4 regions of the Novosphingobium sp. FG90 genome follow, and region 2 is predicted to be linked to each of the others. Evidence: riboswitches for the same ligand, from Rfam matches in the RefSeq annotation. Region 2 holds a riboswitch; each other region holds the start of a gene.
What was found. A riboswitch is a leader RNA that binds a small molecule or an ion and turns the genes downstream of it on or off. The one in region 2 is predicted to bind cobalamin.

Region 1: it holds a riboswitch for cobalamin, as region 2 does, so the genes downstream of both, ACODRZ_RS04735 (TonB-dependent receptor plug domain-containing protein) here and cobW (cobalamin biosynthesis protein CobW) in region 2, are expected to answer to the same signal.
Region 3: it holds a riboswitch for cobalamin, as region 2 does, so the genes downstream of both, ACODRZ_RS20245 (TonB-dependent receptor plug domain-containing protein) here and cobW (cobalamin biosynthesis protein CobW) in region 2, are expected to answer to the same signal.
Region 4: it holds a riboswitch for cobalamin, as region 2 does, so the genes downstream of both, ACODRZ_RS08005 (TonB-dependent receptor) here and cobW (cobalamin biosynthesis protein CobW) in region 2, are expected to answer to the same signal.

Annotation. Positions count from the first base shown of each region.
Region 1 covers NZ_JBMDIO010000003.1:291,633-299,458, reverse strand. The annotation lists gene ACODRZ_RS04755 (efflux RND transporter periplasmic adaptor subunit) at 1-1,019, shown strand, start outside; gene ACODRZ_RS04750 (OpgD/OpgG family glucan biosynthesis protein) at 1,120-2,610, shown strand; gene mdoH (glucans biosynthesis glucosyltransferase MdoH) at 2,622-4,439, shown strand; gene ACODRZ_RS04740 (cobyrinic acid a,c-diamide synthase CobB) at 4,418-5,737, opposite strand; cobalamin riboswitch at 5,810-6,001, shown strand; gene ACODRZ_RS04735 (TonB-dependent receptor plug domain-containing protein) at 6,176-7,826, shown strand, end outside.
Region 2 covers NZ_JBMDIO010000011.1:62,077-69,902, reverse strand. The annotation lists gene fahA (fumarylacetoacetase) at 1-497, shown strand, start outside; gene ACODRZ_RS12175 (alpha/beta fold hydrolase) at 481-1,467, opposite strand; cobalamin riboswitch at 1,566-1,808, shown strand; gene cobW (cobalamin biosynthesis protein CobW) at 1,992-3,041, shown strand; gene cobN (cobaltochelatase subunit CobN) at 3,041-6,913, shown strand; gene cobO (cob(I)yrinic acid a,c-diamide adenosyltransferase) at 6,916-7,524, shown strand; gene bluB (5,6-dimethylbenzimidazole synthase) at 7,660-7,826, shown strand, end outside.
Region 3 covers NZ_JBMDIO010000029.1:14,110-21,935, forward strand. The annotation lists gene ACODRZ_RS20245 (TonB-dependent receptor plug domain-containing protein) at 1-1,715, opposite strand, end outside; cobalamin riboswitch at 1,822-2,013, opposite strand; gene ACODRZ_RS20250 (cell wall hydrolase) at 2,237-3,364, shown strand; gene ACODRZ_RS20255 (hypothetical protein) at 3,515-3,859, shown strand; gene mdh (malate dehydrogenase) at 4,317-5,279, shown strand; gene sucD (succinate--CoA ligase subunit alpha) at 5,569-6,459, shown strand; gene ACODRZ_RS20270 (2-oxoglutarate dehydrogenase E1 component) at 6,658-7,826, shown strand, end outside.
Region 4 covers NZ_JBMDIO010000006.1:173,709-181,534, forward strand. The annotation lists gene ACODRZ_RS07985 (sulfotransferase family protein) at 1-211, shown strand, start outside; gene ACODRZ_RS07990 (sugar phosphate isomerase/epimerase family protein) at 217-1,014, shown strand; gene ACODRZ_RS07995 (DUF1214 domain-containing protein) at 1,016-2,251, shown strand; gene ACODRZ_RS08000 (TonB-dependent siderophore receptor) at 2,514-4,640, shown strand; cobalamin riboswitch at 4,753-4,995, shown strand; gene ACODRZ_RS08005 (TonB-dependent receptor) at 5,172-7,283, shown strand; gene ACODRZ_RS08010 (PepSY domain-containing protein) at 7,288-7,826, shown strand, end outside.

The DNA of each region.
Region 1 (7,826 bases), on a different contig from region 2:
AGCGCGGGAACCTGACGCCGCTGATCTCCGAACGCGGGCAGATCAGCGGCGCGGGCGAAGTGACGGTCTTCTCCGCACTGCCCGGCCGCGTGACCTGGGTGTCCAGCAAGAGCGACGGCGCTGTCGAGCAAGGCGAACTGCTCGCCATTATCGACGCGGGCGAGGTCAAGGGCGCGGTGGAAGTCGGCCGCTCGCGTCTGACCGCGGCGCAGGCGTCGCTTGAGGCGGCGCAAGTCACCGCGCAGGACACCGGATCGCGCCTCGCCCGGTTCGAGAGCGTATGGCGTCGTTCGGGCGGTCGCGCCCCGTCGCTCAACGAGATCGAGCGTGCCCGTGCGGACGCCCGCCGCGCCGACCTTGGCGTCGAGGCGGCGCGGGCCGAAGTGAAGGCCGCGCAGATCCAGTTCAAGGAAGACGAGACGCGCAAGGCCGGAGCCGAAGTGCGCGCGCCCTTCTCTGGCATATTGACCATGCGCCATGCCCAGCCGGGGCAGATGATCGGCGATCATCAGCCGCTCTTCACGATCGCGCAGGGCATCGCGCCGCTGACGATCGAAGTGCCGCTCGATACGCATCGGCCCGAACCCATCAAGGCGGGAATGCTGGCGAACATCCGGCTCGATACCGTGCCCGATGCGCCGCAGTCCGCGACGCTGACGCTGCTGCGCGTGTCTCCGCCGCCGCAGACTACTCCCCCGCTCGCCGTCTTCACGATCGAGAAGCCCGGCCCGCAAGTGCGCCCCGGCATGAAGGCGACGGTCGAGATCGAACTGCCCGAGCGGCAGAACGTGCTGCTGGTCCCCAATGCCGCGCTGGAATTCGAGCCGGGCGCGCGCGGTCCGCAGCGACGCGAGCGCATATTCGTGCTCGACGGGGGCGAGCCGCGCCGCGTCTACGTCACCGTCGGCGCCAGCGACGGGAAGCGCACCGAAGTCTTCGCGAACGACCTCAAACCCGGCGATCGCGCGATCATCGGTTGGCGGGACGCGACGGCCGGAGGCGGCCAGTCAGGCGGATGAAAGGTTCCTCCTGCAACAATTGCCGCGTCCGTGCGTATGGGCATTCGACGGAAAATCCGAGGCAACAAGGGTAAGCAGCATTCTGAACGACGACGCGCAGATGTCGCGCCGCACGGCCATGGGGCTGATGGCGGCGCTCGCAGCGGCCAGCGCCCTGCCTGACGGGGTGAAGGCCGCGACGGGCGGGCGTCTCGGCGCGCCCGAGCCGTTCTCGTGGGATCGCCTCGTGACGCAGGCCCGCGATCTCGCCCGCAAGGCTTATGTGCCGATCGCCGAATCCACGCGCGCCGCCGCCGACTACGATGCGGCCGGGAAGCTGACTTACGGCGATGCCCCGATGGTCGCGGGCAACGTGCGGCTGTTCCCCGCCGTGCGCGGCACCGCGCCCAAGCCTGTCGTCATCTCCGTCGTCGAAGGCCGGCAAGCGCGCGCGATCGTCCATACCAGCGACCTGTTCGTCGGCGGCCATAACACCGACGCCGTAGGCTTCCGTGTCATGGACGCGACCGGGCGCAGCGACTGGCTGGCCTTTCAGGGCGCGAGCTATTTCCGCTCCTCCGGCGACCGCGATCAGTACGGCCTCTCGGCCCGCGCCATCGCCATCGACACCGGCCTTGCCACCGGCGAGGAGTTTCCCGACTTCACCCGCTTCTGGATCGAGCAGACCGGCGCCGACAGCGTACGCATCCATGCCCTGCTCGACGGGCCGAGCCTTGCCGGCGCCTATGCGTTCGATTGCCGCAAGACGGCGAACGGAGTGACGCAGGACGTCACTGCGGCGCTGTTCCTGCGCAAGGACGTCAAGCAACTGGGCCTCGGCGCCGCATCCAGCATGTTCTGGTACGACCAGTCGAGCCCTGCGCGCGCGCGCGGCGACTGGCGGCCCGAGATCCACGATTCCGACGGCCTCGCGATCTGGTCAGGCAATGGCGAGCGGGTCTGGCGGCCTCTGGAGAATCCCTCGACGGCTCGGCTTCATGCGCTGCGTTCGGATTCGCCCAAGGGCTTCGGCCTTCTGCAGCGCGATCAGGCTTTCGATCACTATCAGGACGACGGCGTGTTCTACGACCGCAGACCGTCGCTCTGGGTCGAGCCCAAGGGTGACTGGGGCGTCGGCGCGGTCGGCCTCTACGAAATGCCGACGGGCAGCGAGACGCTCGACAACATCGCGCTGTTCTGGCGTGCGGACCGTCCGGCAAAGGCCGGGCAGCGCCGCGATTTCGCCTATCGGCTGACCTGGACGTCCAAGGACCCGACCATCGATGGCGGCTCACGCTGCGTCGATATTTTCGAAGGCCCCGGCGGCAGTCCGGGTTCGCCGCCGCTGGAAGGCGTGCGCAAGTTCGTGTTCGATTTCTCCGGTCCCGCGCTGGCAGGCCTCGACCGGACCAGCGGCGTCACGCCCGATACCGACTTGCCCAAGGCTGCGGTGGTTTCCGCCGTAGCCTATCCGGTGGCGCGCTCGGACGGGCGCTGGCGGGCGATGATCGACGTGCGATCCGCCGCCCTGACTCAGCCCCAATTCCGACTTTTCCTCAAGCGCGGCAACTCCGCGCTCAGTGAGACCGTTATCAAGGCCATTGAAACGTGAGTGCGACGCCGATGAACCATTCGCCGATGCTTCCGGCCGAATCGCCCATGGCGATGCCGATCCAGAACTTGTGGGGCAATCCGCCCGGCGCGCGTGAGGTGAAGACCGCGCCGCACGGGATGCTGGTCAAGCGCCTGCTGCTGCTCGCGCTCACCGCCGCCATCGGCCTCGCCGCATCGAGCACGGTGCGCATGGAACTCTCGCGCGACGGGCTCGACTGGGTCGAAGCGCTGCTGCTGGTGTTCTTCGTGCCGCTGTTCTGCTGGATCTCGTTCGGCTTCGTCACCGCGACGATGGGCTTCCTCAAGCTCATCACCGGCGAGCATCCCGGCTTCACCGCGCTGCCGAGCCCCGCGTCCAGCCTGCGCCACAAGACCGCCGTGCTGATGCCGGTCTACAACGAGGGCGTCGAGGAAGTCTTCGCGCGCGTGCGCGCCATGGCCTACTCGATTGCCGAAGCCGGCGGCGCGCCGTGGATCGACTTCTTCATCCTTAGCGATTCCAACCCCTTCCACGGCAAGCGCGAGGAAGCGGCCTGGCACGAACTGGCAGACCACGCGCCGATCAAGATCTACTACCGCCGCCGCGAGAAGAACATCGCCCGCAAGCCCGGCAACATCGCCGAATGGGTCAAGCGTTTCGGCGGCGCCTACGAGAACATGCTGATCCTCGACGCCGACTCGATGATGAGCGGCGAGACGATAGTGGGCATGGCCTCGATCATGGAAGAGCGCCCCTCGATCGGCCTTCTCCAGACGGTGCCGATGATCACCAACGCGCGCACGCTGTTCCAGCGCTGGATGCAGTTCGCGAGCGAGGCCTACGGCCCCATCGCCAGCGCCGGACTGCTGTGGTGGTCGGGCTCGGAGGCCAACTTCTGGGGCCATAACGCGATCGTGCGCACCCGCGCCTTCGCCGAGGCTTGCGGCTTGCCCGAGCTTCCCGGAAAGGCCCCGTTCGGCGGCGATATCCTGAGCCACGACATGCTGGAATCCGCCCTGCTGCGTCGCCGTGGCTGGGCCGTCCACATGGTGATGATCGGCGGTTCCTACGAGGAATTCCCGCCCACGATCATCGACATGGCGATCCGCGACCGCCGCTGGATGCAGGGCAACCTGCAGCATCTCCAGCTCCTCGGCGCATCGGGCCTGCACTGGGCGAGCCGCCTGCACCTGCTGATCGGCGCCTCGGCCTACCTCACTTCGCCGGGCTGGCTGCTGCTGATCCTGACGATGATCGGCCAGGTCGCGACGCATGGCGATGGCGGCTTCGTCACCCTCGCCCCGCCAAGCGTGCTGGCGCTGACGGTCATGCTGCTGTTCGGCCCGAAGATCATGGGCCTGATCTGGGTCCTGGCCGATGGCGAGCGGCGGCGCAGCTTTGGCGGCGGCTTCGCGGCCGTGCGCTCGGTCCTGCTGGAGACGGCGCTGGCGATGCTGCTCGCGCCGATCACCATGGTGACGCAGACCAAGGCGCTGCTCGGCCTGCTGCTGGGCATATCGGCGGGCTGGAACACCCAGACCCGCGATGCCCGCCGCATCACCATACGCGAAGTCCTGCCTGACCTTCGCGAGCACCTGCTGCTGGGCGCGGCGCTGACCGCGACGGCATTCCTCGACACCACGACGGCGATCTGGCTCTTGCCGATCATCGTCGGCCTGTTCCTTTCGCCCTGGCTCATCAGCCTGTCGTCGAGCGAGAACCTCGGCGACAAGGCGGACGCGGCCAAGGTTTTCCGCGTGCCCGAACCCGGCATCGTCGAGGCGAGCGAATATCCCCGCAAGGCCCCCGAAGGCCTCGCCGAAGGTCAGTCGGTGGTCGAGGCCTGAACGAAAAACCGCGCCGCCGCCTGTGGAGCGGACGGAAAGTAGCCATGCATGTAGCTCGCCGTGAGCGAGCCTAGGCGATAGAGCGCTTCCCCGTCCCGCCCCTCCGGCGTCTCGGCGCGGGCGGCCGGGGCAAGCCCGGTTTCCAGCCGCGAGTAATGGAAGGTGTGCCCGCGCAGCGTCCCTCCCGGCAGCACGACGCGCTGCATGCCGAGCGCGGCGAAGCGCCGCTGCATCGTGGCATGACCGTCCACCAGGCCGAGCAGTTCGGCGCGATTTCCCTCTACGTCGGACAGCGATGAACAAGCGTAGAGCATCCCCCCGCACTCGGCGAGAATCGGCTTGTGTGCCGCATGATGCGCGCGGACCGCTTCCAGCATCGGCGTATTGGCGGCAAGCGTCTCCAGATGCAGTTCCGGATAGCCACCCGGCAGCCAGATCGCCTCGCAATCCGGCAATAGCGCGTCGTGGAGCGGTGAGAAGAAGGCAAGCTCCGCGCCCGCCCGCTCCAACCATTCCAGATTGGCGCGGTAGATGAAGGCGAACGCCTCGTCCCGAGCGATGGCGATACGCAACCCCGACAGATCCGGACCGTCCTGCCCGGCCTCGGGCACCGGGAAACTGACCGGCGGCGGCAGGTGCAGCACATCGTCAGGCAACAGGCTCGCCGCCCTATCCAGCCGCGTGTCGAGGTCCATAACCTCCGCCGCCTGCACCAGTCCGAGGTGGCGTTCCGGCAGCGTCACACCAGCCTCGCGCGGAAATGCGCCCAGCCACTTCACGGACTTAGGCATGCCGCGCTCCAGCAATTCCGCATGCCGCGCGCTGCCTACACGGTTGGCGATCACCGCATGGACCTCCAGCCCTGACCGGTAGGTCGCAAGTCCATGGACCAGGGCGCCGAACGTCTGCGCCATCGCCGATCCGTCGACCACGGCCAGCACCGGAAGGCCAAATCGCTGGGCGAGGTCGGCAGCGCTGGGGTCACCGTCGAACAGGCCCATCGCGCCTTCGACGAGGATCAGGTCGGCATCGCAGGCCGCTTCGTGCAGGAGGGCGCGGCACTGCGCCTCTCCGCACATGAACAGGTCGAGCTGATGGACCGGCGCACCGCTCGCGACTTCGAGCACCATGGGGTCGAGGAAGTCGGGTCCGACCTTGAAAACGCGCACTTTTCTGCCCGCATTGCGGTGCCTTCGGGCCAATGCCGCGGTCACCAGCGTCTTGCCCTGACCCGAGGACGGGGCGCTTATCAGGTATGCCGGGCAGGCGGGGGCATCGTCTTGGCGGAGAGTGTCCATCGGCCTTGCACCTATGGTTTCCCGCAGGTCCGCGCAAGCATTGGCCTCTTGCACAGTGACCCGGCGCACGATACTTGCCGCGTCGCGACAGGTTCCCCGCGAGGGGATTGAAAGGGAACGCGGGTGAAATACCCGGGCTGCCCCTGCAACTGTAAGCGGAGAGCCGTTCGACCACATGCCATTGGGGGCGCAAACCCCTGAGAAGGCGGCCGAAATAGGCGATGACCCGTGAGCCAGGAGACCTGCCCGTCGCCGTCGTTCTTCGACCGGACAGGGTGTGCCGGACGGACGGGGGAAGTGCATTCCTCGCGCAACGACAGCCATCGTTCCGGCGGCCTGAGGGGGCTTGCGGGAGGTGTTGCGCTGCCTGTCCGCGCCCACTGTCCCAATATCCTTCACCGGCCGACGGAGCACCGCCGTTCGCATGAAGGAATACAAGTGAAACAGTATCTTACGACCACCGCAGCCACCATCGTACTGATCGCCTCGGCCTCTCCGGCGCTCGCCGACACAGCGGCACCCAACGATACCACAACGGCACCTGGCGATACCCTGGACGCCGCCGGGCAGGCCGACAACATCCTCGTCAGCGCGCTTCGCACCCCCGTCGCGATCGAGCGCGTCTCCGCCACCGTGACCGTGCTGGGCGAGCCCGCGATCGTCGCCCTGCAGCCCATCGCCCTGACCGATGCCCTGCTGCGCACACCGGGCGTCTCGATGTCCCGCAACGGCGGCTACGGCACCACCACCTCGCTGCGCATCCGCGGCGCCGATGCGGGCGAGACCGTCATGGTGATCGACGGCATGCGCCTGTCCGACCCCTCGGCGACGGCGGGCGGCTACGGCTTCTCCAACCTGCTGCTCGACGACGTCGACCGGATTGAGATCCTGCGCGGGCCGCAGTCGATCCTGTGGGGCAGCGACGCGACCGGCGGTGTCGTCAACGTGCGCACCCGGCGCCCGACCGAGCCGCTCGAAGGCAGCTTCGCGGTGGAGGCCGGAACCCACGACACCGTCTCCGCCCGCGCGGGCGTGGGCGGCACCTCGGACCTCATCGACTGGCGCCTCTCCGCCTCGCGCTTCACCACCGACGGTATCTCCGCCCGGGCGAACGGGACCGAGGCCGACGGTTTCCAGCGCAGCGCCGCCAGCGGCACCGTCACGGTGCGCGTCGCCCCCGGCGTCAGCCTCGACCTGCGCGGCTACTGGGCCGACGGGAGGAACGATTTCGACGGCACTTCGGGCGACACCCTCGCTTATGGCACCACGAAGGAATGGTCGGGCTACGCGGGCCTCAACTTCGCGCTGCTGGACGGCAAGCTCGTCAACCGCGTCGCGGTGCTGCAGAACGTCACCGACCGGGAGAACTTCGACCCCACCCGCTCGATCCGCGCGATCACCTTCGACGCGCACGGCCGCCTGCGCCGTTACGAGTACCAGGGCACCTACACCTTCAGCGACGCGATCCAGGCCGTGTTCGGCGCCGAGCGCGAGGAACAGCGGATGACCACCGCCTCGCCGACGAACTCCGCCACGCCCTATACGCTGACGCCCTACTCGGTGGACATGGACAGCCTCTACGCCGAACTGCGCGTGAGCCCGGTCAAGGGCCTCACCCTCGACGGCGGCGCACGCTACGATCACCAGTCGCGCTTCGGCGGGCAGACCGTGTGGAGCGCGGGCGCGGCCTATACCCCCAACGAAGGCGCCACGGTGCTGCGCGCCAGCTATGACGAGGGTTTCAAGGCGCCCTCGCTCTACCAGATGTACAGCACATACGGCACCGCCGACCTCGCCCCGCAGAAGGCGAAGGGCTGGGAAGTGGGCGCCGAGCAGAACTTCGGCGAGGCGCTGCGCCTTACCGCCACCTGGTTCCAGCGCGATACCGACAACCTGATCGACTTCGCCTACTGCCCCACCAGCGGCACGCTCCCGGCGGCCTGTTACATCCCCGGCACCGAGACCAGCCGCTTCGGCTATTACGCGAACGTCAAGACGGCGAAGGCCAGCGGCCTCGAACTCGCCGCGTCGGCGAAGCTGGGCGTACTGTTCGCACAGGGCAACTACAGCTGGACCCGCGCCGAGGACC
Region 2 (7,826 bases):
AAGCCCTCGCCCCGTTCCGCGTGGCCCAGCCGCCCCGACCCGAGGGCGACCCGCAGCCCCTCCCCTACCTCAGCGACGCCGATGATCAGGCACACGGCGCCCTCGGCGTCATGCTGCAGGTCCACCTGAGCACACGGGCGATGCGTGAAGCCGGGCTTCCCGTCTTTCGTCTCAGCCATGGTCCGGCAACCAACATGTACTGGACGGTCAATCAGATGGTCGCGCACCACGCCTCGAACGGATGCAACCTGACGCCCGGCGACCTGCTCGGCACCGGCACGATTTCCGCCCCGGAGCGCGAGGGCTTCGGCAGCCTCATGGAGCTGTCGCAAGGCGGCAAGACACCCCTGACTCTGGCCAATGGCGAGACGCGCGCATTCCTCGAGGACGGCGACGAGATCACCATCACCGCCACCGCCTCTGCTGAGGGCTATGTACCCATCGGCTTTGGCGAATGCCGTGCCCGGATCCGCTCGGCGGTCAGTCGAGCGCCTTGATCAGGTCGGCATTGAAGCGCTTGGGGTCCTGTACCTGCGGGCTGTGACCATAATCGGGATAGGTGATGAGCGTCGCGCCGGAAATGCGCGCGGCAGCTTCGCGCGCCAGCTTGGGATAATCGCCCAGCGTCGCTTTCAGCACCGGGTCGGCGCGGGTCTTGCCGATCGCGGTGTTGTCCTTCTCGCCGATCATCAGCACGGTCGGCACCGTGATGCGGCGCAGCTCGTGGACTACCGGTTGGTTGAACACCATGTCCGAAGTCAACGCCTGGCTCCACGCCACGATCGCGCCGTCCTGCCCGGCATACATGGACGCAAGCATGTCCACCCAGCGGTCGTAGTCCGCCCGCCACTGCCCGGCGTAGTACGTGCTCTGCTGGTAGGCCTTGATGCTGTCGCGCGTGGTGCGCAGTTCGGAGGCGTAGAGCTTGTCCACAGTGGTGTTCGGCACCCCCTTGGCGCGCCAGTCCTCCAGCCCCAGCGGGTTGACCAGCACCAGCTTCGAGACGTCGCCTGGATACTGCAGCGCATAGCGCATCGCCAGCATCCCGCCCATCGAGTGCCCGACGATCACCGGCTTGTCGATCTTCAGCCGGGTGAGCAGATCATGCGTGTTCGCCGCCAGTGTATGCAGCCCGTACTGGTAGCGATCGGGCTTGCTGGATTTGCAGAAGCCGACCTGATCGGGCGCGATCACGCGGTAGCCCGCCCCGGAAAGCGCCTTGATCGTCGCGTCCCAGGTGACCGCGCAGAAGTTCTTGCCATGCAGCAGGACCGCCGTGCGCCCGTTCGGCCGGGAGGGCATGACGTCGATATAGGCCATGTCGAGCGTCTGGTTCTGGCTGTTGAAGCCGAAGTGCTGGATCGGCCGCCCGTAGGAGAAGTCCGCCAGCATCGGATCTGCCTGCGCCGGAGTGGCAATCCCGCAGGCTAGAACCATGGCAAGAGCGGCAGAACGCAAGGACGACAAACGACTTCTCCTTCAAGGATTTGAATGCCTAATGTTCGCAGCTGCGAAGGGTTGCCGCAACAGGACACTTGCGCCTCCCCTCACGCCCCGGTATCCGCCGGGAACAAGATCGCGCCGGTGCCCCGCAAGGGGCTTAAAAGGGAAGGCGGTGGGAGTGGCTCGCCACTCGAATCCGCAGCTGTCCCTGCAACTGTAAGCGGCGAGCGCGATGCACATCGCCTGTCCCCAGCGGGACGGGCAGCCACTGAGGCCGGACGCTGCGACATGCGAGGCTTCGGGAAGGCCGTGCATTGATGCGTTGACCCGCGAGCCAGGAGACCTGCCGGCGTCTGGTCGCTCTTGCCTTGGTCCAGGGGATGGCCGCGGCACGGTTCACCGTCTGAGCGACGACACGCATGCGGCCCGGGGCCGCGGCGGAGCAGGTCGCCGGGCGTCTTCGCGCCTGTCCGTCGCCCTGCCCCGCGCTGGCGCGAAAGCGCCGGTACGCCCCACCGCGAGAAGTCGCCGGCGCGGGAGTGAGACCCTTGAGCAAAGTACCCACCACCGTCATCACCGGCTTCCTCGGCGCCGGCAAGACCACGCTGATCCGCCACCTGCTGCAGAACGCCAAGGGCCGCCGCCTCGCCCTCGTCATCAACGAGTTCGGCGACGTCGGCGTCGACAGCGAACTGGTCAAGGGCTGCAACGACGAAGCCTGCCCCGAGGACGACATCCTCGAACTCGCCAATGGCTGCATCTGCTGCACCGTAGCCGACGACTTCCTGCCGACGATGCAGAAGCTGCTGGATCGCGAGACTCCGCCCGACCATATCATCATCGAGACGTCCGGCCTTGCGCTGCCCAAGCCGCTGGTGAAGGCGTTCCAGTGGCCGGATATCCGCACCCGCGCGACGGTGGACGGCGTGATCGCCCTGATCGACGCCGATGCGGTCGCCGCCGGTCGCTTCGCCACGGATGAAGAAGCCCTCGCCGTCGCCCGCGCCGCCGATCCCAACCTCGACCATGACAGCCCGCTGGAGGAACTGTTCGAGGAACAGCTGGGCTGCGCCGACATGGTGGTACTCAACAAGACTGACCTCGTCGATGCGGACGTGCTCGCCGAGGTGGAAAAGACCGTCGCCGCCGAGACGCGCCCCGGCGTCAAGATCGTGCGCGCGGACCACGGCGCGGTGGATATTGCCGCGCTGCTCGGCATCGTCGCGGCGGCCGAGGACGACCTCGACAGCCGCAAGTCGCACATCGACGGCCTCGACGACGATCACGATCATGACGACTTCGACACCTTCATCCTCAACGGCAGCGAAGTGGCCGATCTCGACGCGCTGCTGACGGGCCTGAAGGAGCAGATCGCCGCGCACGACGTGCTGCGCGTGAAGGGCATGGTCGCGCTGGCGGGCAAGCCCAGCCGCCTCGTCCTGCAGGGCGTCGGCCCTCGCATCCAGCACTTCTTCGACCGTGCGTGGAAGACCGAGGAACCGCGCCGCACGCAGCTGGTGGTGATCGGCCAGAAGGGGCTCGATCAGGCCGCCATCGAAACCGCGCTGGCGGGTGTGCTGGGCACAGTCGCAGCCTGATGCACCTGCTCTCCGCCACCCCGGGCACGATCTCCAACGGCGAGGAGGCGATCGACCTCGACCAGCCGCCGGGCGACATCGTCATCCTGACGGTGGCGGACAGCGAACTCGCCTGCTTCGCCAAGGCGGCAGCAGGGCTGCCAGAGGGCGCGCCGAGCGTCCGCCTCGCTAACCTGCTGCAGCTGCGGCATCCCTATTCGGTCGATCTCTACGTCGAGAAGGTCATCGCTCACGCAAAGTTCGTCTGCGTGGTGCTGCTCGGCGGCAAGAGCTACTGGCCCTATGGCATCGACGAGATCGCCCTGATCGCCCGCGAGAAGGGCATCGCCTTCGCCGCCATCGCCGACGGGCGCGAGGATGATCCGACGCTGACGGTCGCCTCCACCCTCCCCGCCGAGACGGTCGAGCACTTGCGCGACTATCTGCGGCAGGGCGGCAGCGCCAATGCCCTGTCGTTCCTGCGCACCGCTGCAAGGCTGATCGGCGAAGACTGCGGCCAGCCCGACGACCCGGTGCCGGTGGCCGATGCCGGGCTCTACCTGCAAGGCGTGGATCGCCCCACGCTGGCGAACCTTCAGGCCTCGTGGCAACCGGACGCGCCGGTCGTGCTGCTGGTGTTCTACCGCGCGTTGATGATCGCGGGCACGCTCGATGCGGTAGACGCGATGGTCGCGGCGCTCCAAGCGCGGGGGCTCAACGTCGCCGCCGTCCATGTCCGCGCGCTACGCGAGCCTTTCGCGATCGACTGGCTCGGAGGCCTGATGGCCGAGATCGCGCCCGACGTGATCGTCAACGCCACCAGCTTCGCGTCCTCATCATCGGGAGAGCCGCGCGTCGGCGGGGTGCTCGAACGCGCCGACTGCCCGATCCTGCAGGTCGCCTTCGCGGGCGTCGAGGAGGCCGACTGGCAGGCTGCGGCACGCGGCCTCGGCCCTCGCGATCTGGCGATGAACGTGGCGCTGCCCGAACTCGACGGCCGCCTGTTCACCCGCGCCGTCGCCTTCAAGGCCGCCGAACGCTTCGACGAAGTGACCAAGTGCGGGATCGTCGTCCCTCGCGTCGCCCCGGACCGGGTGGCCTTCGTCGCCCACCTCGCCGCCAACTGGGCGAGCCTGCGCCGTACCGTGCCCGCGCAGCGCAAGGTCGCGCTGGTGCTGGCGAATTATCCCAACCGCGACGGGCGGATCGGCAACGGCGTCGGCCTCGACACGCCCGCCAGCGCGGCCTCGATCCTCTCCAGCCTTCGTGCTGGCGGCTACGATACCGGCGCCGCGCCAGAAGACGGGCAGGCGCTGATGCGGCTGATGACGGGCGGGGTGACCAACGATCTGACTTCGCTCGACCGGCCCGGTGAGATTTCGCTGCCGCTCTCCGACTATGAAGCCGCCTTCGCCGAGGTGCCCGAAGGCGCGCGCGCGAAGATGCTGGAGCGCTGGGGCCTGCCCTCTGCCGATCCCTTCGTGAGGGACGGCGCGTTCCGTCTGCCGGTCCACCGCTTCGGCAATGTCTGCGTCGCGGTGCAGCCGGCGCGCGGGTACAACATCGACGCCAAGGAAACCTACCACGACCCGGCGCTGCCGCCGCCGCACGCCTACCTCGCCTTCCACGTCTGGCTGGAGCGACAGTTCGGCGCGCAGGCGCTGGTCCATGTGGGCAAGCACGGCAATCTCGAATGGCTTCCCGGCAAGGCGATCTCGCTCTCGGCCGAGTGCTTCCCCGAGATTTGCGCCGGGCCGCTGCCGCAGCTCTACCCCTTCATCGTCAACGACCCCGGCGAGGGCACGCAGGCCAAGCGCCGCATCGGCGCGGTGATCGTCGATCACCTGACCCCGCCCCTCACCCGCGCGGAAAGCTACGGGCCGCTCAAGCATCTCGAAGCGCTGGTGGACGAATACTACCTCGCCGCCGGGATGGACCCGCGCCGTCTGGAGCGGCTGCGGCGCGACATCATCGACCTCGCCCGCTCGCAGGGCCTCGACAAGGACGCCGGGGCCGAGGGCGACGGCGACGATGCGCTGTCGGCGATCGACAACTATCTGTGCGAACTCAAGGAACTGCAGATCCGCGACGGGCTGCACGTCTTCGGGCAATCGCCGGAGGGGCGCTTGCGGCGTGACCTGCTGGTGGCGCTGGCGCGAACGCCGCGCGGGTATGACGGGCCGGGGCAAGCCTCTCTGCTGCGGGCGATGGCCGAGGATTTCGCGCTGGGGTTCGACCCGCTCGACTGCCGTATGGCGGACCGCTGGGATGGCCCGAGGCCGGAGGTGCTGGTGGCGGTCTCGGACGAGCCTTGGCGCACGCTCGGCGATACGGTGGAGCGGCTGGAACTGCTGGCGGCGGAGTGGGTGGATGTACTGCCCCCACCCCCCACACCTCGTCACCCTGAACTTGTTTCAGGGTCCATTTCGCCGCCTGCCCCCGAGGTGGGTGTCACCATCGGCGCTGTCGTTTCGCCGCCGCAAAGCACCGCGCCCGAGGCCCGATGGACCCTGAAACAAGTTCAGGGTGACGAAGTTGGGGGAGGCAAGGGGAGCGCCGTCCTCCGCGCCATCGCCAGCGATCTCGCCCCGCGCGTGGACGCCTGCGGCCCCGCCGAAAGTGCCGCCCTGCTCGCCGGGCTCGACGGACGCTTCGTCACCCCCGGACCTTCCGGCGCGCCCACCCGAGGCCGCCCGGACGTGCTGCCCACCGGGCGCAACTTCTACTCGGTCGACACCCGCGCGGTGCCCACCGCCGTCGCCTGGGATCTCGGCCAACGATCGGCGCAGCTCATGGTGGAGGACTATCTCCAGCGCGAGGGCGAATACCCCCGCGCCATCGCGCTCTCCGCATGGGGCACCGCCAACATGCGCACCGGTGGCGACGACATCGCACAGGCCCTCGCACTGATGGGCGTGCGCCCGCGCTGGGAGTGGACTTCAGGCCGCGTCACCGGGTTCGAGATGATGACGCTCGCCGAACTCGGCCGCCCGCGCGTAGACGTAACCTTGCGCGTCTCGGGCTTCTTCCGCGACGCCTTCCCCGAACAGATGGACCTGATCGACAGCGCCGCCCGCGCCGTCATGGCGCTGGAGGAAAGCGCCGAGGACAACCCCGCCGCCGCCCGCCACCGCGCCGAAACCGCGATGCTCGCCGCTGAGGGGCAGGACGAAGTCGTCGCCGCCCGCCGCGCCGGAGCCCGCGTGTTCGGCTCCAAGCCGGGGGCCTACGGCGCCGGCCTACAGGCGATGATCGACGAGAAGCTGTGGCATGACCGCGCCGACCTCGCGAACGTCTACCTCGACTGGGGCAGCTACGCCTATGGCGCGGGTGTCGAGGGCGATGCCGAACGCGACCTCTACGCCGCCCGACTGACGCAGGCCGACGCGGTGGTCCAGAACCAGGACAACCGCGAGCACGACCTGCTCGACAGCGACGACTATTACCAGTTCGAGGGCGGCATCGCCGCAGCGGTGGAACACCTGAAGGGCCGCGCGCCGGTCAGCTACCACAACGACCACTCGCGCCCCGAACGCCCCGTCATCCGCACGCTGGCGGACGAGATCGGCCGCATCGTGCGCGGCCGCGTGACCAATCCCAAATGGATCGCGGGCGTCATGCGGCACGGCTACAAGGGCGCGTTCGAGATCGCCGCCTCGGTGGACTACCTCTTCGCCTTCGCCGCGACGACCAGCGCGGTGAAGGACCACCACTTCGACGCCGTCCACGCCGCCTTCATCGAGGACGAGGCGGTGCGGGAATTCATGGCGCAGGCCAACCCAGCCGCCCTTCGCGAAACCGCCGCACGGCTGGCCGAGGCGCTGGAGCGCGGCCTTTGGAAACCCCGATCGAACAGCGCGGGCCTGCTGCTCGCCCAAGTCTCAGGAGCATGATGATGGCCGAACGCACCGACGAACAGCACGCCGAGAAGATGAAGAAGAAGCAGGCCGCGCATGACCGCATCATGGCGGGCAAGACCGTCGAAAAGGGCCTGCTGATCGTCAACACCGGCAAAGGCAAGGGCAAGACCACCGCCGCGCTGGGCATGGTGGTGCGCATGATCGGGCATGGCAAGAAGGTCGGCGTCGTCCAGTTCGTGAAGGGCGCGATGACCACCGGCGAGAAAGCCGTCTTCGACGCCTTCCCGAACAACGTCGAGTTCAAGGCGATGGGCGAAGGCTTCACCTGGAACACCCAGGACCGCGCCCGCGACATCGCCCTCGCCCGTGAGGCGTGGGACGAGGTGAAGCGCATGGTCGCCGATCCGGCCTACGACATGGTGCTGGCGGATGAACTGAACATCGTGCTGCGCTACGACTACCTGCCGCTTGACGAAGTGCTTGAGGTGCTGACCGCGCGTGCGGAGATGAAGCATGTCGTCGTCACCGGGCGCAATGCACCACAGGGGCTGATCGACGCCGCCGATCTCGTCACGGAGATGACGCTGGTGAAGCACCCCTTCCGCGAGCAGGGCGTGAAGGCGCAGACGGGGATCGAGTTCTGATGCAACCCGTCATCCCAGCGAAAGCTGGGACCGCCATCGTTGTTCGTGCCCAACCCTCGGCTGGGCGCCCTGACGAAAGTTGGCCTCCTGAAGTGACGATAGCGGTCCCAGCCTTCGCTGGGATGACGACGTAAGATGACCGCCCCCACCTTCTCCCCTTCATTCCGCGAAGACCTTTCCGCGCTGCTCGCATGGCGGCGCGACGTGCGGCATTTCCGGCGTGATTCGCTGGATGAGGGGCTTGTCGCCAAACTGCTCGCGACCGCGCAACTGGCGCCCTCGGTGGGCAATTCGCAGCCCTG
Region 3 (7,826 bases), on a different contig from region 2:
AAGCCCACCACCACATTGCCGTCGACATACTGCGTGTTCGCGGTGTCGTCGTAGCGCCCGCCGCCGACCCGCAGGTCCGCGCCCAGCTTCAGGCCGACCGCCCAGGCCTTGTCGATGCTGGCGTAGAGGTTGCTTTTCGGCCGACGCGCCAGCCGCGCACCGGTGTCCTCGTTGGTGGCATCGAGGTAGGTATAGGCAAGGTTCACGTCGAAGCCCTGCCAGTTCGTCACCTGCATTCCCAGTTCCACGCCCTGCGCCCGCGACCGGCCGACGTTGTAATAGTTCCAGTTTGCAAGGTCGTAGTCGATCAGGTTCTTCGTCTTGCGGTCGAAATAGGTCACCGTGAAGCGCCCGGTGCCTTCCGCGAAAGGCTGCTCGATGCCCACATCCCAGCTCTTCGACGTCTCGGGGTCGAGCGCGCGGAAGCCGGCATTGGTGTAGAGCTGGTAGAGCGACGGCGCCTTGAAGCCCTCGCCATAGCTGGCGCGCAGCACCGGGGCGCTGTCGCCGCCGCCGATCACCCAGGCGCCGTTGGCGGCGAAGGTCGTGCGGTCGCCGAAGTCCGAGTTGTCATCGTAGCGCAAGCCGCCGTTCAGCGTCAGCCCGGAAAGCGGGCGCAGCGTCAGGTTGCCGAACAGGCTGTCGATGGTTGTCGAATCCTTCGATCCGTAGTTGTCGTCGAACTTCTGCTTCTCGGTCTCGCCGCCGACCAGCACGCTCGCCTGCTCGATGGGCGCGAAGCTGACCTGGCCCTCGAAGCGCTCGGTGCGGCCGTTGGTGGTGTAGGGGCCGAAGACGGCGTCGTCGGAGATGCGGCGCGTGTCGTTGATGCCATAGCCGACGCGTGCGTTCAGCCTTCCGTCGAGGCCCGCATAGCGCAAGTTCGCATAACCCAGCGTATCGCGCTTGAGCCCCACGTTGAGGGCATCGGCGCCGGTGTTGTCGTAGTCGTAGTTCGCCTTGGTGTAGAAGCCTCCCGCATCGGCCGAGAGGCCGGGCGCGAACTCGATCGAGGCGCGGGCATTGGCGCTCTTGCTCTCGAAGCCGTCCTTCTCGGTGGCGCCGCGGCGCTCGTTGAAGGCCGAGAAGCCGTCGCCCTTGAGCCAGTTGCCGCCCAGCGTCAGGCCGACCGGGCCGACGAGACCCGCCGCCGAGACGCTCGCCTGCTTGCGGTCGCGCCAGCCATACTCGGCCTGGCCGCGCGCGGTCCACTGCTCGGTCGGGCGGGCGGTGATGAAGTTGATGACGCCGCCCACCGCGCGGCTGCCCCACAGCACGCCCGAGGAACCGCGCACGACCTCGACGCGGTCGAACTGGCCGATCGGCAGCGCGCCGAAGTCGAAGCCGCCGCCGACGTCGCCGGGATCGTTGATGCGCACACCGTCGATCAGCACCAGCGACTGCGCGTTCTCGGCGCCGCGCACGAAGACGCTCGCGGGCTGGCCGAAGCCGCCCGACTGTACGGTCGAAACGCCGGGGATGCGCGCGAGCACGTCGGTCGCGGTGGTCGCCTGCGTGCGCTCGATCTCGTCGCGGGTGACGACGCTGACCGACTGGCCGACCTGGGTGATCGGAGTAGGCTCGCGCGTGGCGGTGACGGTGATGTTTGTACGCTCGTTTTCCGGCAACCGGGCAGCGTTAGTCTCGACAACGTCTTGCGCCATCGCAGGCGCGCTCACCGCAAGCGCGGTGCCGAGCAGAAACAGATACTTCATATGTCCTCCGAACCTTTGAACGTGCTTGTGCCGTTCACGGCGGAGGCATGCGCGCCTTCCTCATGGCGCGTCACACTCGCTGCATCCGGAAGAACCCCGTCCGGCTGCGGAACGACCGTCTCGGGCAGGTCTCCTGGCTCCCGGATCGTCAGTCGCGCCATCCGCCTTCCCGGCCCTCATACGGGCCAGTGGCATGGTGGAGGCGGCCTCCCCGGTCACAGTTGCGGGGGCAGCGCCGGTATTCGCACCCGGCTTCCCTCTTAGGCCCTTGCGGGCAACCCATGACGTAACCGCGCGGATAGTGCGGCATACAGGGGTTGGCAAGCGCAGGCGTCTCTCTCGCAAAATCTTAAGCCCTTAAGCGTACAGAGCGTGGCTGTACCGCAACGGGACGGCCCGGAATGCCCGGATGCACACGCACCGGACACAGGCTAGGCCGGTGCTGCCGAATTGCGGCCGAAAGGAACCGAGTGAGCCCTGCCCCATCCAGTCCCGGACCACACGCCGCCCCGGCGCCGGTGATGGATTCGCAGAGCGCTCCATTCGAACGCCCGCGCGATTTCGTCGGCCGCTACCCGCGCCGCGCCCGCTCTATCGGGCACCGCCCGGTCGTCCTGCGCCGCCGCTGGACTTTCGCGGTCACCGCCCTTGCCGCCGTCGCCCTTCCCGCCTTCGCCGCGCCGGAGGGATGGGACAGCTTCGCCATCGCCGACGCCGCGCGGCCCGATGCCGAAGCGCTGCCGATGCCTTTCGAGCAGGCGGGCGCCAGCTTCCCCGGCTCGGCCTTCTACTACCTCGAAGCCGAGAAGGCCCCGCTGCAGGTCGGCGAAGGCATCCGCTCCGATGCCGACGACAGCGTCTCCGGCCCGCTCCCGACCGCGCGGCCGATCTACATCGACAACTCCGGCGTGGACCGCACCCGCGCCCTGCAGTGCATGACCGCCGCGATCTACTACGAAGCCGCCAGCGAGCCCGACGCAGGCCAGCGCGCGGTGGCACAGGTCGTGCTCAACCGCATGGCGCACCCGGCCTATCCCAAGACCGTCTGCGGCGTCGTCTACGAAGGTTCCGAGCGTTCGACAGGCTGCCAGTTCTCGTTCACCTGCGATGGCTCGCTCGCCCGCCGCCCCCAGCGCATGTTCTGGGAGCGCGCCGAGAACGTCGCGCGGCAAGCCCTCGCGGGATACGTCTACACACCCGTCGGCCTCGCCACGCACTATCATACGGTTCAGGTAAATCCGTACTGGGCGCCGAGCCTGCATTACCTGTCCACCATCGGCGCGCACCGCTTCTACGCGCTGCGCGGCGCGGCGGGCAGCGCCGCGACGTTCCACTTTGCCTACCTCGGCGGCGAGCCGATGGCCGCTCCGCACCGCCATGACGACAGCGCCGATGCCGCCGCCGCTGCAGCGGCGCTGGACCCGCTCGCAGTCCAGCGCGCATTCGGCACGGCCCAGCCCGCAAGGGCAGAGCCCGTCGCGCAGGCGACCAACCCGATCGCGCCCGCCCAGCCCAGCCCGGCCTACTCCAGCGAAGTGCAGCAGCGTGGCGGGGATTCGCTCTATACCGCCCGGAATCTGCCGGGTTCGCAAGGGGTCAAGGCCGAGTACGCGAACTCCGGCCGCTGGATCGCCCAGCCCGCAAATTGAAGATAATCGATTGCAACGGAGACACCCGGGGAATGTCCCTAGGTGGTATCGTCAAGACTTGAGAAACCACATCCCTGCATGATGGGTTCATCGCTGCCGGGGTAGAGGGTTGATCCGTCGACACCCACCAAGAAGAGAGACTACCCGCCCATGACCATCCGCTTCGCCGCCGCCATGAACGGGACGATGCCGGCCATTGCCGGAGTGCTCTGCACCGGCGCGCCGCTGGGCGCGGTCAACGACAACGCCCCCCTTCTCCCGCGCCCCAGCCTGCGCTCCATCGAGAGCAAGCCTGCCGCCGAGATCGACGCCGGCATTGCCGAAGCCCTCATGCATTTCGCACGGCACGGCCTCTCTGCCGCCGAACAGGCCCGTGTCGAGGCCGAGGCCGCCCATGAACGCGGCGACACCGCCGCACGCGCCCGCTGGCTCGGCATCTGCCGCCATCTCGACCGCCGCATGGCCGCCGCTCTGGCAAAACGCCTCGCGAGTTGAACGCTTAATCCTCCCTGTCGCGCAGCGATGGGGAGGTGGCAGTCGCGAAGCGACTGACGGAGGGGTGGGTTGCGATCCCCCTCCACCACCGACTGCGTCGGCGGCCCCCCTCCCCATCGCTTCGCGACAGGGAGGATGAGAGTTTCGACGAGTCGCACCCAAAGCGACTTGCGCTCGCCATATCCCCGTTCGATACCATCCCCAGCGCCGCTCAACCCTTTCGCAACATTGCCGACAGGTGAACAAACAGGCGATTTTCCGCCAATTTACCCCCTTTATTGCAATTGCGAACTATTATCAGATAAAAGGTTCCGCAAACACCCCTTTGCCGGTTGCAATGCCCTGACAAGGGGCGTAGGGCCTGCCCCGCAAACACCGGCACCTGCCATTTGCGGGATTAGCGCAGGCCGCCTTGAAGTCCGAGAAATCCCGCCCTCGGGAAGGACACGAACGGATCATGGCTCGTAAGAAGATTGCCCTCATCGGCGCCGGCAACATCGGCGGCACTCTGGCGCACCTCGCGGCGCAGAAGGAACTGGGCGACATCGTCCTGTTCGACGTCGCTGAAGGTCTGCCGCAGGGCAAGGCTCTCGACCTCTCGCAGTGCGGCCCGGTCGAAGGCTTCGACGCCAAGATCACCGGCACCAACGACTATGCCGACATTGCCGGTGCAGACGTCATCATCGTCACCGCCGGTGTCGCCCGCAAGCCCGGTATGAGCCGCGACGACCTGCTCGGCATCAACCTCAAGGTGATGAAGTCGGTCGGCGAAGGCATCGCCGCCAACGCACCCGACGCTTTCGTGATCTGCATCACCAACCCGCTCGACGCGATGGTCTGGGCGCTGCGCGAATTCTCGGGCTTGCCGCACAACAAGGTCGTCGGCATGGCCGGCGTTCTGGACTCGGCCCGCTTCTCGACCTTCCTCGCATGGGAATTCGGCGTCTCGATCCGCGACGTGAACACTTTCGTGCTCGGCGGCCACGGTGACACCATGGTCCCGGTCGTGCAGTACTCGACCGTCAACGGCATCCCGGTTCCGGACCTCATCAAGATGGGCCGCACCACCCAGGAAAAGATCGACGCGATCGTGCAGCGCACCCGTTCGGGCGGCGGCGAGATCGTCGGCCTGCTGAAGACCGGCTCGGCCTTCTACGCTCCGGCCGCCTCGGGCATCGCCATGGCCGAAGCCTACCTCAACGACCAGAAGCGCATCCTGCCCGTCGCGGCTTATGTCGATGGCCAGTACGGCGTTGACGGCCTCTACGTCGGCGTGCCCGCAGTGATCGGCGCGAACGGCGTCGAGGAAGTCGTCGAGATCGCTCTGGACGACGAAGCGAAGTCGAACCTCCAGGTTTCGGTCGACGCGGTCAAGGAACTGCTGGTTGCCTGCAAGGGCATCGACGGCACGCTTGCATGAGCGTCTTCCCTCACGATGAGTGTGTGACTTGCGGAAAAAGTCCGCAATTTACGATCTTGTTGACCGTTTCGCCTACAGCGGACAACGACAGCGTCGTTTTTCACATTCCCAATCAAAGAGTGAGGGAAATGCAGGGGACTAGCTTCGATCACACGAGGCAAGTCCCCTTCTGCCAGACCTGCATCCGTGAGGTCGAAAGTAATTTACGCGGTACAATTGCCGCACTGTCCGACCGAAACAGTAAGTCACGTCCGAAATTTAAAGATTTCGACTTCTCATAGGAGCCGTAATGTCGATCCTCGTTAACAAGAACACCAAGGTCATCACCCAGGGCATGACCGGCGCGACCGGCAGCTTCCACACCCAGGCCGCGCTCGACTACGGCACGCAGATGGTTGCGGGCGTGACCCCCGGCAAGGGCGGCCAGACCCATATCGGCCTGCCCCAGTACAACTCGGTCCACGAAGCCAAGGCGGCCACCGGCGCCACCGCATCGTGCGTCTACGTGCCGCCGTTCGGTGCCGCCGACGCCATCCTCGAGGCGATCGACGCCGAGATGGAACTGATCATCTGCATCACCGAGGGCATCCCCGTCCTCGACATGGTGCCCGTGAAGCGCGCCCTCACCGGCTCGAAGTCGCGCCTGATCGGCCCGAACTGCCCCGGCGTCCTGACCCCCAACGAGTGCAAGATCGGCATCATGCCCGGTTCGATCTTCTCGCAGGGTTCGGTCGGCGTCGTCTCGCGCTCGGGCACGCTGACCTATGAAGCCGTGTTCCAGACCACCGCGGCAGGCCTCGGCCAGACCACGGCTGTCGGCATCGGCGGCGACCCGGTCAACGGCACCAACTTCATCGACATGCTCGAGCTGTTCCTCGCGGACGAAGCCACCAAGTCGATCATCATGATCGGCGAAATCGGTGGTTCGGCCGAAGAAGAAGCCGCTCAGTTCCTCAAGGACGAAGCCAAGCGCGGGCGCCGGAAGCCGATGGCGGGCTTCATCGCCGGCCGCACGGCTCCTCCGGGCCGCCGCATGGGCCACGCAGGCGCGATCGTCTCGGGCGGCCAGGGCGGCGCCGAGGAAAAGATCGCGGCGATGGAAGAAGCCGGCATCAAGGTTTCGGCCAGCCCCTCGCTCCTCGGCGAGACGCTGGTGGAAGCCATCAAGGCTTTCGCCTGACACTATAGGTGCAACGGGGCGGCGGGTTCTTCGGAAACTCCCGCCGCCCCGGGGCGCTTACCATGACGCGCAAGGGGCATCCGGTCCCTGCGTAAGTACCCAGCGGACTAGCGGCCCTCCCTCCCCGGAAAATCCGTCAGCCCGCCAACTCAGACGACGCCGGACAACCCTGTCCGGGCGTGGCGATAGGTGATTCCTATGGGCGACGAGAGTTTCGATTTCACCCCGGATGCGGCTTTGGACGAAGTCCAGGCCGGTCCCAGCTGGCAGCGCGGCAACTGGCCCCTCGTCGGCGGCGATGCCGAGGACGACTGGACGCAGGGACTTGATCCCACCGTCCTGAAGGCCGAGATCAAGAAGGCTGCGGCAAAGGGCGGCAGCGCCCCGATCGACCAGTCCCGCATAGACGAAGCGGCGGCCGACGCAATCCGCGCAATGATGCTTATCCGCACCTATCGCGTGCGCGGTCACCTCGCGGCGGACCTCGACCCGCTCGGCCTCAACCAGCGCAAGCTGCCTGCCGACCTCACCCCCGAGTACCACGGCTTCGCCGGTGCCGCGCAGGACCGCAAGGTCTACGTCGGCGGCGCGCTGGGTCTCGAGTGGACGACCGTGCGCGAGCTGGTGCAGATCCTGCGCGCCAACTACTGCGGCAAGGTCGGCCTCGAATACATGCACATCGCGGACACCGAGGAGCGTCGCTTCCTCCAGGACCGCATGGAAGGCGCCGACAAGGAGATCGAGTTCACGCCGGAAGGCAAGAAGGCGATCCTCTCGGCCGTCGTGCGCGGCGAGCAGTACGAGAAGTTCCTCGGCAAGAAGTACGTCGGCACCAAGCGCTTCGGCCTGGACGGCGGCGAGTCGATGATCCCCGCCCTCGAGGCGGTGATCAAGTACGGCGGCCAGCTCGGCGTGAAGGAAATCGTCTACGGCATGGCTCACCGCGGCCGCCTGAACGTTCTCGCGAACGTGATGGCCAAGCCCTACAAGGTGATCTTCCACGAATTCTCGGGCGGCACCGCCAACCCCGAGGACGTGGGCGGCTCGGGCGACGTGAAGTACCACCTCGGCACTTCTACGGACCGCGAGTTCGACGGCACCAAGGTTCACATGAGCCTGATGCCGAACCCCTCGCACCTCGAAACCGTCGATCCGGTCGTGCTCGGCAAGGTCCGCGCCTACCAGCAGATCGCGGACGACATCGGCGACGACGTCGGCCCCGGCGCGCGGCACAAGCAGGTGCTGCCGGTCCTCATCCACGGTGACGCCGCCTTCGCAGGCCAGGGCATCATCTGGGAGTGCTTCGGCCTCTCGGGCGTGAAGGGCTACAACACCGGCGGCTGCGTCCACTTTATCATCAACAACCA
Region 4 (7,826 bases), on a different contig from region 2:
CAGCTATTACAGCTTCGCCCGGCGCGAATTCGGCGCGCGACAGGAAGATGCGATGCGCGACTACCTCGCCAACAACCGCGGCGACCGTCACGGCAAATTCCATTACTCGAAGCAGGTGCTGGTGGATTCCGGCTATGCTATCGATGACCTCAACGCCGAATTCGCACCGTTCCGCGAACGGTTCGGGGTGCCGGTGGAAGTGCGGGACTAAGGCCGGTGCACCCGCGCGTCAGCCTGCATCAGGTGGCCTTCATCGCCGAGCCTACGGCCAGATTCCTCGAATTTTGCTGCAGCATCGGCGTGCAGCATTGCACCCTCGCCGCGCCGTGCCTGCAGACGCGGGAAAGCCGCTACGGCTTGCGGGAGAGCCCGGTGAATATCGGCTGCATCAACCACCTATTCGCCCTCCACCCGGACATCGAACGCGATGACGGCGCGGCCGCCGCACACCTTTTGGACATTATTGAGATCGCGGCCGAAGTGGGCGCACCGGCGATCTATCTCCTTACCGGAGGACGCGGCGCTTTGTCGTGGGAAGCCGCGGCGCAGCGTTTTACTGATCTGCTGGCGCCCTGCTGCGATGCGGCGCGACAGGCGGGCATACGGCTGCTGGTGGAGAACGCTTCCCCGCTCAACGCCGACATTCACATGGCCCACAGCCTGCCCGACGCGGCTCGCCTTGCCAGGATCGCCGGGATCGGCGTCTGCGCCGAACTGCACGCCTGCTGGACCGAAGCCGACTTGCGCGGCAACCTTGCCGCAGCCATGCCGCTGATAGGGCTGGTCCAGGTCAGCGACTACGTGCTCGGCGATCGCAGCACGCCCTGCCGCGCAGTCCCAGGAGACGGCGCGATCCCGTTGGAAGCGATCCTGGGCGATGTGCTCGATCTCGGCTATTCCGGGCTGTTCGACCTCGAACTCGTCGGCCCGCGCATCGCGGCCGAGGGACCGCGCGAAGCCTGCTCCCGGGCGGCGCGCCACGTTTCCGACTTGCTCGAAAGACTGGGAGCCTGACATGGCCTATGGCGATGGACCCGACGACGCCCCCCTGCGCACGGCATGGGAACAATTCTGCGACAACCTCAAGAATGCCGGCCTCGATGCCTTCAAGGACGCCAATCCCGCCAGTGCACTGCAGCGCGCCGATGCCTTTCGTTTCCTGACGCAGAACCTGGGACAAGCCTTCGACCTCGCGCTGGAGACCCGGGACGCAGCTTTCCCGCAGATCCACCCCTTCGTCACTCCGACACGCAAGCTGGGCGGCGATGTCGCCGATTTCACGTATCGGCAGGCATGGATCGACGGAAACCGCACATATCGCATCATCGGACGCAAGGGCACCGCACGGTGGCTGAACGTGACCGTGCAGGGCCAACGCCCCGCGAACATCCCCGGCACCGACTGGCCGTCGCTGCACGAACCCTTCGGCGACATTCCCGAATGCAACATCCTCGGCTCGCAGATCGAAGCCGATGCCGGGGAAGACTTCGAACTGTTCGTCGGCGGCGCACCCCGGCCGCGCAACTGGCTCCCCACCACCTCCGGCAGCCGCAAGCTGTTCATCCGAGAAGCCTTCGACGGTTGGAAGGAGACACCGACCGCCCTCACCATCGAAGCGCTCGACATGGCGGGTCCAAGGCCCCTCCCCACATCTAAACAGATGATCGAGGCGATGGACTGGGCCGGGGTCTTCGTTACCGGGCTGATGCGCGACTGGCCCGAACATTCCTGGCAGACGTCGCACGGGGTATGCGATCCACGCGCGCTCAATGCTTTCCCTGCCGACAGGGTCGCCAACGATAGCGCCGACGCGAGGCGGGGACGGATGGCGGCGCACATGGTCTGGCGCCTCGAACCGGATGAAGCGCTCATCGTCGAGATGGACGCGCACTCCGGCTTCTGGATCTTCGGGATGGGAGGCGCCTTCATGGGCTCCATGGATTTCCTGTACCGGCCGGTCAGCTATACCCCTGCACGCACCCGCATTGATGGCGACGGCGTGGTGCGGCTGGTGCTCGCTCATGACGACCCCGGTGTCCACAACTGGCTCGACACGCAGGGTTTTCGCGAAGGGAACCTCACCTACCGCAACCTGCTCACGCAGGATGCGGCACAGTTTCGCACGCGCCTCGTCCCGCGAAATCGGTTGATGGAGCACATTCCAGCCGATACCATCAGCGTTTCGCCAGCCGAACGCGAAGAGATGCGCCGAGAACGCTACCGAGCAGTCAAGCAACGCTACGGCCTTTGACGGCGACAGAGTACGCGGGACTTGTCGGGATAATCTGTCGCGTACTTCGAAAGACTTGATGCCGCAGCTGACCACGATCAGAGCCGCATCCAAACCTCGCGCCTTGAAAGCGGCTATCATCCCCCCTTCAACCTGCACGCCCATGTGCCAGATCGAGGCAGAACGGGAGGGTATGAACTCCTGCCATCCTTCCTTTTTGTTGCTATTGCGAATCATTCGTATCTTAATTACCGGCGTCCCCGCATATACCGGGGGAACGATAATGAGAACGTCATACCATGGGTTGATCGTCGCTGTTGCGGCGGCCGTCGTCGTGAGCAGTGCGGCTTGTCAGGCACGGGCGAACGATGCCGCTGGCGATGATGCCGCCGAGCGGCAGGACATCATCGTCACGACGCAGTTGCTTGCCGCCCCGGTCGCTGCCAAGGCTGAAATTCCAATGCTGGAAAACATCCAGCCTATCTCGATCCTGCCGCAGGAATTGCTCAGCGACCAGGGGGTACGCCGGATTTCCGAGGCGCTCTACAACGTGGCGGGCGTATCACGCTCCAACAATTACGGCTTCTTCGACGGCTTCAACATCCGCGGCTTCAATGCCAGTAGTGGTGCCACATACCTCGATGGCCTGCTCGACGACACCGGTTACGCGACCTCGGAAATATCAGCGCTTGGCCGTGTCGAGGTGGTCAAAGGCCCTGCCTCTGGCCTGTTCGGGCAAGGCCCGATCTCCGGCATCGTCAATCTGGTGAGCAAACGCCCGGAGAAAAATGCCTTCCTCGACCTCAGCATTGCCGGGGGGGCCTATGACTTCAAGGAACTGACGATCGACGCCAACGCGCCGCTCAACTCCAGCGGGACACTGCTGGCACGGCTTAGCGCTGTTTATCGGGATCAGGATTTCTTCGTAAATGCATCAGGGCAGCGCCGGATATTCCTAGCCCCGGCTCTGACCTGGACGCCGGGTACAGCTACCACGCTGACGCTGCTCGGCCGTTACGTGGACGATCATATCAATCCGTGGTCGCCGACTACCGCCTATGGCACCGCCCTGCCCAATCCCAACGGACCGATCGACATCAAGCTGTCGATCAACGATGCGGAATATCCCGCCGTGCAGGACAACGACTACTGGAGTCTCGGCTACGTCTTCGATCACAGGTTCAGCGAGGCGATCGCGATCCACCAGTCGCTTCGTTATCAGGACTTTCACAATTCCTGGGACAACTGGCTTTTCATCACCGGCATATCCCCCGACTATCGACGTGTACGCCGGGCATTTTACGGCCCTTATTCCGAGAACGGCCGCTACTTCCGTGTCGACACCAATGCAAGCGCGCGGTTCGATACCGGACTGCTGAACCACTATGTCCTGATGGGCATCGATTATGGCTGGCGCTCCGCGAGCAACTTCAATCTCTATGACTCCAGCATGCCTTACGAACTGGATCTCTACGAGCCAGTCTACGGCACGCTGAGCACGCACAACCCCGCCGTTCCCTCCACCACTTACGCTAGCCGCACCCGTCAGCGGGGCTTCTATCTGCAGGACCACGTGAAGCTGGGCGACGCCCTGACTGTGACGATCGGCGGCCGCTGGGACAGGGCGACGAGCCGGGTGATCAACAACGGTACGGCCAATCCCAAGGTCAGCGACGATGCCTTCAGCCCCCGCGCAGGCGTTACCGTGGCACTGAGCGACTGGATTTCGCTCTATGCAAATTACGCCAAGTCCTTCAATCCTCAAGGCACCTATCGCGCTGCCGACGGTTCCAGCCTCCCGCCTGAGCGAGGAGTCAACTACGAAGCCGGGATCAAGCTGGCCCGCAAGGACGGTTCGCTGACCGGCATGTTTACCGTCTTCGAACTGACCCGTACCAACGTGGCCACAGCCGACGCGGTCATTCCCAACGTCTACGTGCTGACCGGAGAGCAACGCACCCGAGGCGTTGAGGCGGAAGCCGGATGGCGGCCAATGCCCGGCGTGGAATTTACGGGCGCATTCACGTATCTGGACGCCAGGGTCACCGCCGACAACCGTCTGCAGGTCGGCTCGAGGCTGGGCTCGATCCCCCGCTACATCGCAAATATCTGGGCGCGCTATACCATCCAGGAAGGTGCGCTCGCGAACCTTGGCGCCGGTGTGGGCGTGCATCACGAGGGCGATCGCATGGCCAGCACCGCCTCGGCCGTCACCGGTGCGACCGCGCCCTTTCTCCTCAAGGCCTATACGCTGGTCGACGGCGCCGTCTTCTACTCCTTCGGCGAATGGTCCGCTCAGGCCAACGTCCGCAACGTCCTGAACAAGCGCTATTTCCCGACAGGATCGTTGACACGGACCACGCCGGGTGAGCCACGCACCTTCATCGTCAGTATCAGCCGCAGGTTCTGATCCGGTCCACCGTCATCGCAAGCCGCCGGCATCCATACAGACGGCTTGCGATGACACTTGCCAGCCCGCGTCCCGTCGCTTAGTACCCCCTCGTCCTTCCGGGCTTCCCGGAGGGATACGATCGCGTTGGTGTTCCGAGAGGAGCTTAAAAGGGAACGCGGTGAGAGGGGCTTGCCCCTTGAATCCGAGGCTGTCCCTGCAACTGTGAGCGGTGAGCGCGATGCATATTCGCGGCAGGCCAAAAGTGCCCTGTCGCAGCCACTGGGCCGGACGCTAACTCCTGCGAGGCCTGGGAAGGCCGTGCATCGAGCGATGACCCGCAAGCCAGGAGACCTGCCAGCGTCCGGTCGCTCTTGCCCTTGTCCAGGGGATGGCCGAGGCACGGTGAAATCCGTCTGAGCGACGCATGTGCGGTAAGGGCCGCATCGACCCAAGCGACGGCGCCGGGGGCGTCGTGTCGTCGCATGGGCCGACCGTTCGCGCGGACGCCCTCGCCAGACGTCGATGACGCCGGACTGGGCCTGTTTCAACATGAGGATTTCCAAGTACACACTTTGCGCGGTAGCCAGCCTGATCGCGCTTTCATCTGCTGCCCGCGCCGAAGAGGCGGATTCAGCGGATACTATCCTGGTCACCGGATTGCGGGCGGAAACCAGCCTCGATACCAGGAGCAGCGGCAGTCGCCTCGGGCTGACGGTCTTCGAGACGCCCGCCAGCATAGAGGTGCTCGACGGCGATGCGATCCGTGCACGCGGCGACATTTCGATTCAGGAGGCGGTCAGTCGGGCCACCGGCATCACCTTCCAGGGCGCGCCGGGTAACGGCAACACCGCATTGGCCGCACGCGGGTTTGCCGGTCAGGGATCCGTGCAACTTCTGGTGGACGGGACGCGCCTGTTCGTGGCCTCCGGCACGCTGACTTTCCCCGTCGATCCGTGGACGGTGGAGCGCATAGACGTACTGCGCGGCCCCAGTTCGGTCATATCGGGAGAGGGTGCGATCGGCGGCGCGGTCAACGTCATCATGAAGAAGCCGGTCACGGATCGCACCGTCATGAATGCGCGTGTAGCCTATGGCTCGGACAATGCCATGCAGGTCGCAGGCGATGTGGGCGGTCCAATCGGCGGCGGCCTTTCCTATCGCCTGAGCGCCAGCGCCACCCGATCCGACGGCTGGCTGGACCGCAATAGCGACAACCGTAACCTTGCTATCTCCGGCGCCCTGCGATGGGATGCGACACCCAGGCTCAGCTTCACCCTGGCTTCCGACTACGGTGACGTCGAAATCCTGCCCTACTTCGGCACGCCGTTGAACGAGGGGCGATACGACAAGCGTTTCCGCTTCATCAACTTCAACATCGCCAACAGCCAAGACCATTTCCGCGACAGCTGGACGCGGCTGACCGGCGAATGGCAGGCATCGGATGCAGTCACGTTGCGCAACGTGGCCTATTACCTGAGTTCCGATCGCGACTGGCTAAATGCGGAAAGCTACCGCTTCTCTCCCACGACAGGGCTTGTCACACGCAGCGACTATCTCAACATCATCCACCGGCAGGATCAGATCGGCAATCGCGGCGACATCACGATCCGCACCCCGCTGGGCGGGTCGGTCCGGAACAGCCTGCTGATCGGCTTCGACGTAAACCGCATCAAGTTCCGTCACGTCAACAATTCTCCCTACGGCGGCAGTTCGGCGATCGATCCTTTCGACTTCAAGCCGGGCGCCTTCATCACCCCCGTTCCCACTACGCTCGGTTTCCGGACGCGGGCCACGCAGTATTCTATGTTCATGGAGGACCAGTTGGAACTGCGTGAATGGGTGTCACTGGTCGGTGGATTCCGGCAGGACTGGTACGATCTGGAACGGATCGATGCCCGTGCGCCCGCGAACAGCTTCAAGCGTTCCTATCACAGCACCGCAGGCCGGGTCGGGCTGGTGGTCTACCCGATGCCTGATACTTCGGTCTACGGTTCCTTCACGGTCGGCACCGATCCCATCAGCGCGCTTGTCACCACGTCAAACGCACAGAAGGATTTCGGCCTCTCGCCCGCGCGCCAGTTCGAGGTCGGCATCAAGCAGCGGTTCCTGAAAGGACGCGGATCAGCCTCGATCGCGCTGTTCGATATCGAGAAGCGCCGCCTGCTGACACCTGACCCGGAAAACCGTCTCGTCACCCAGCAGGTTGGCAAGCGCACCTCTCAGGGGATCGAGGCGACGCTGGCGCTCCAACTGGCCGAAGCCTTCGGCATCGAGGCCAACGGCACGGTGCTCAAGGCGCGGTTCAAGGAGTTCGGCGAAGTGGTGAACGGCGTCGTCATCGACCGTGCCGGCAATACGCCGCCGGGCATTCCGACGAAGACCGCAAGCATTTCCGCCAACTGGCGATTCATGGATTCGCTGCAGGGGCGAATATCCGCCCGCTTCGTCGCGCCGCGCTGGACCGACAACGCCAATACGCTGCGCGTGCCTGGCTATGAAGTGATCGACCTCGGCTTGCGCTGGACGATCAGTAACAAGGTCGCAGTCGATGGACGGGTCAGTAACATCTTCGACAAGGTCTATTCGATCGGCAGCAATTCCTCGCAATGGCTGCTCGGCGCGCCGCGCCGCTTCGATCTGCGGCTCGACATGAGCCTGTAAGGCCGTGACGCGCAAATGGATCAAGACCGGCCTGCGGTGGCTCTACTGGAGTCACCGCTGGTTCGGTATCGCCACCTGCCTTCTGTTCGCACTATGGTTCGTATCGGGCATCGTCATGATGTACGTACCCTACCCCAGGCTGACTGACGCGGAGCGGTTGGCGGGTGGCGCCCCGATCGACTGGAACCGAGTAAAGCTCGGCCCTACGGAAGCGCTGCGCCGGGCGAAGCAGGCGCATTTCCCCAAGGAGCTTGTCCTGGACATGGCTGCCGGCGAACCGGTCTGGCGGATCACGGGCGATACTCGTCGCATCGCCTTGTCCGCCGTCGATGGCCACCTGCTTTCCGCCCCGGATGCGACATCGGCCGTTGTGGCCGCGAGACGCTTCGCCCATGGCCTTCCCGTCGCCCATGTCGAGAAGATCGCCGATGACCAGTGGACGGTCGCTCAGGGATTCGCATGGGCACGTCCACTGTGGAAGGTATCCCTGACCGATGAGGAGCGGACACAACTATACGTCTCTTCCTCAAGCGGGGAAGTCGT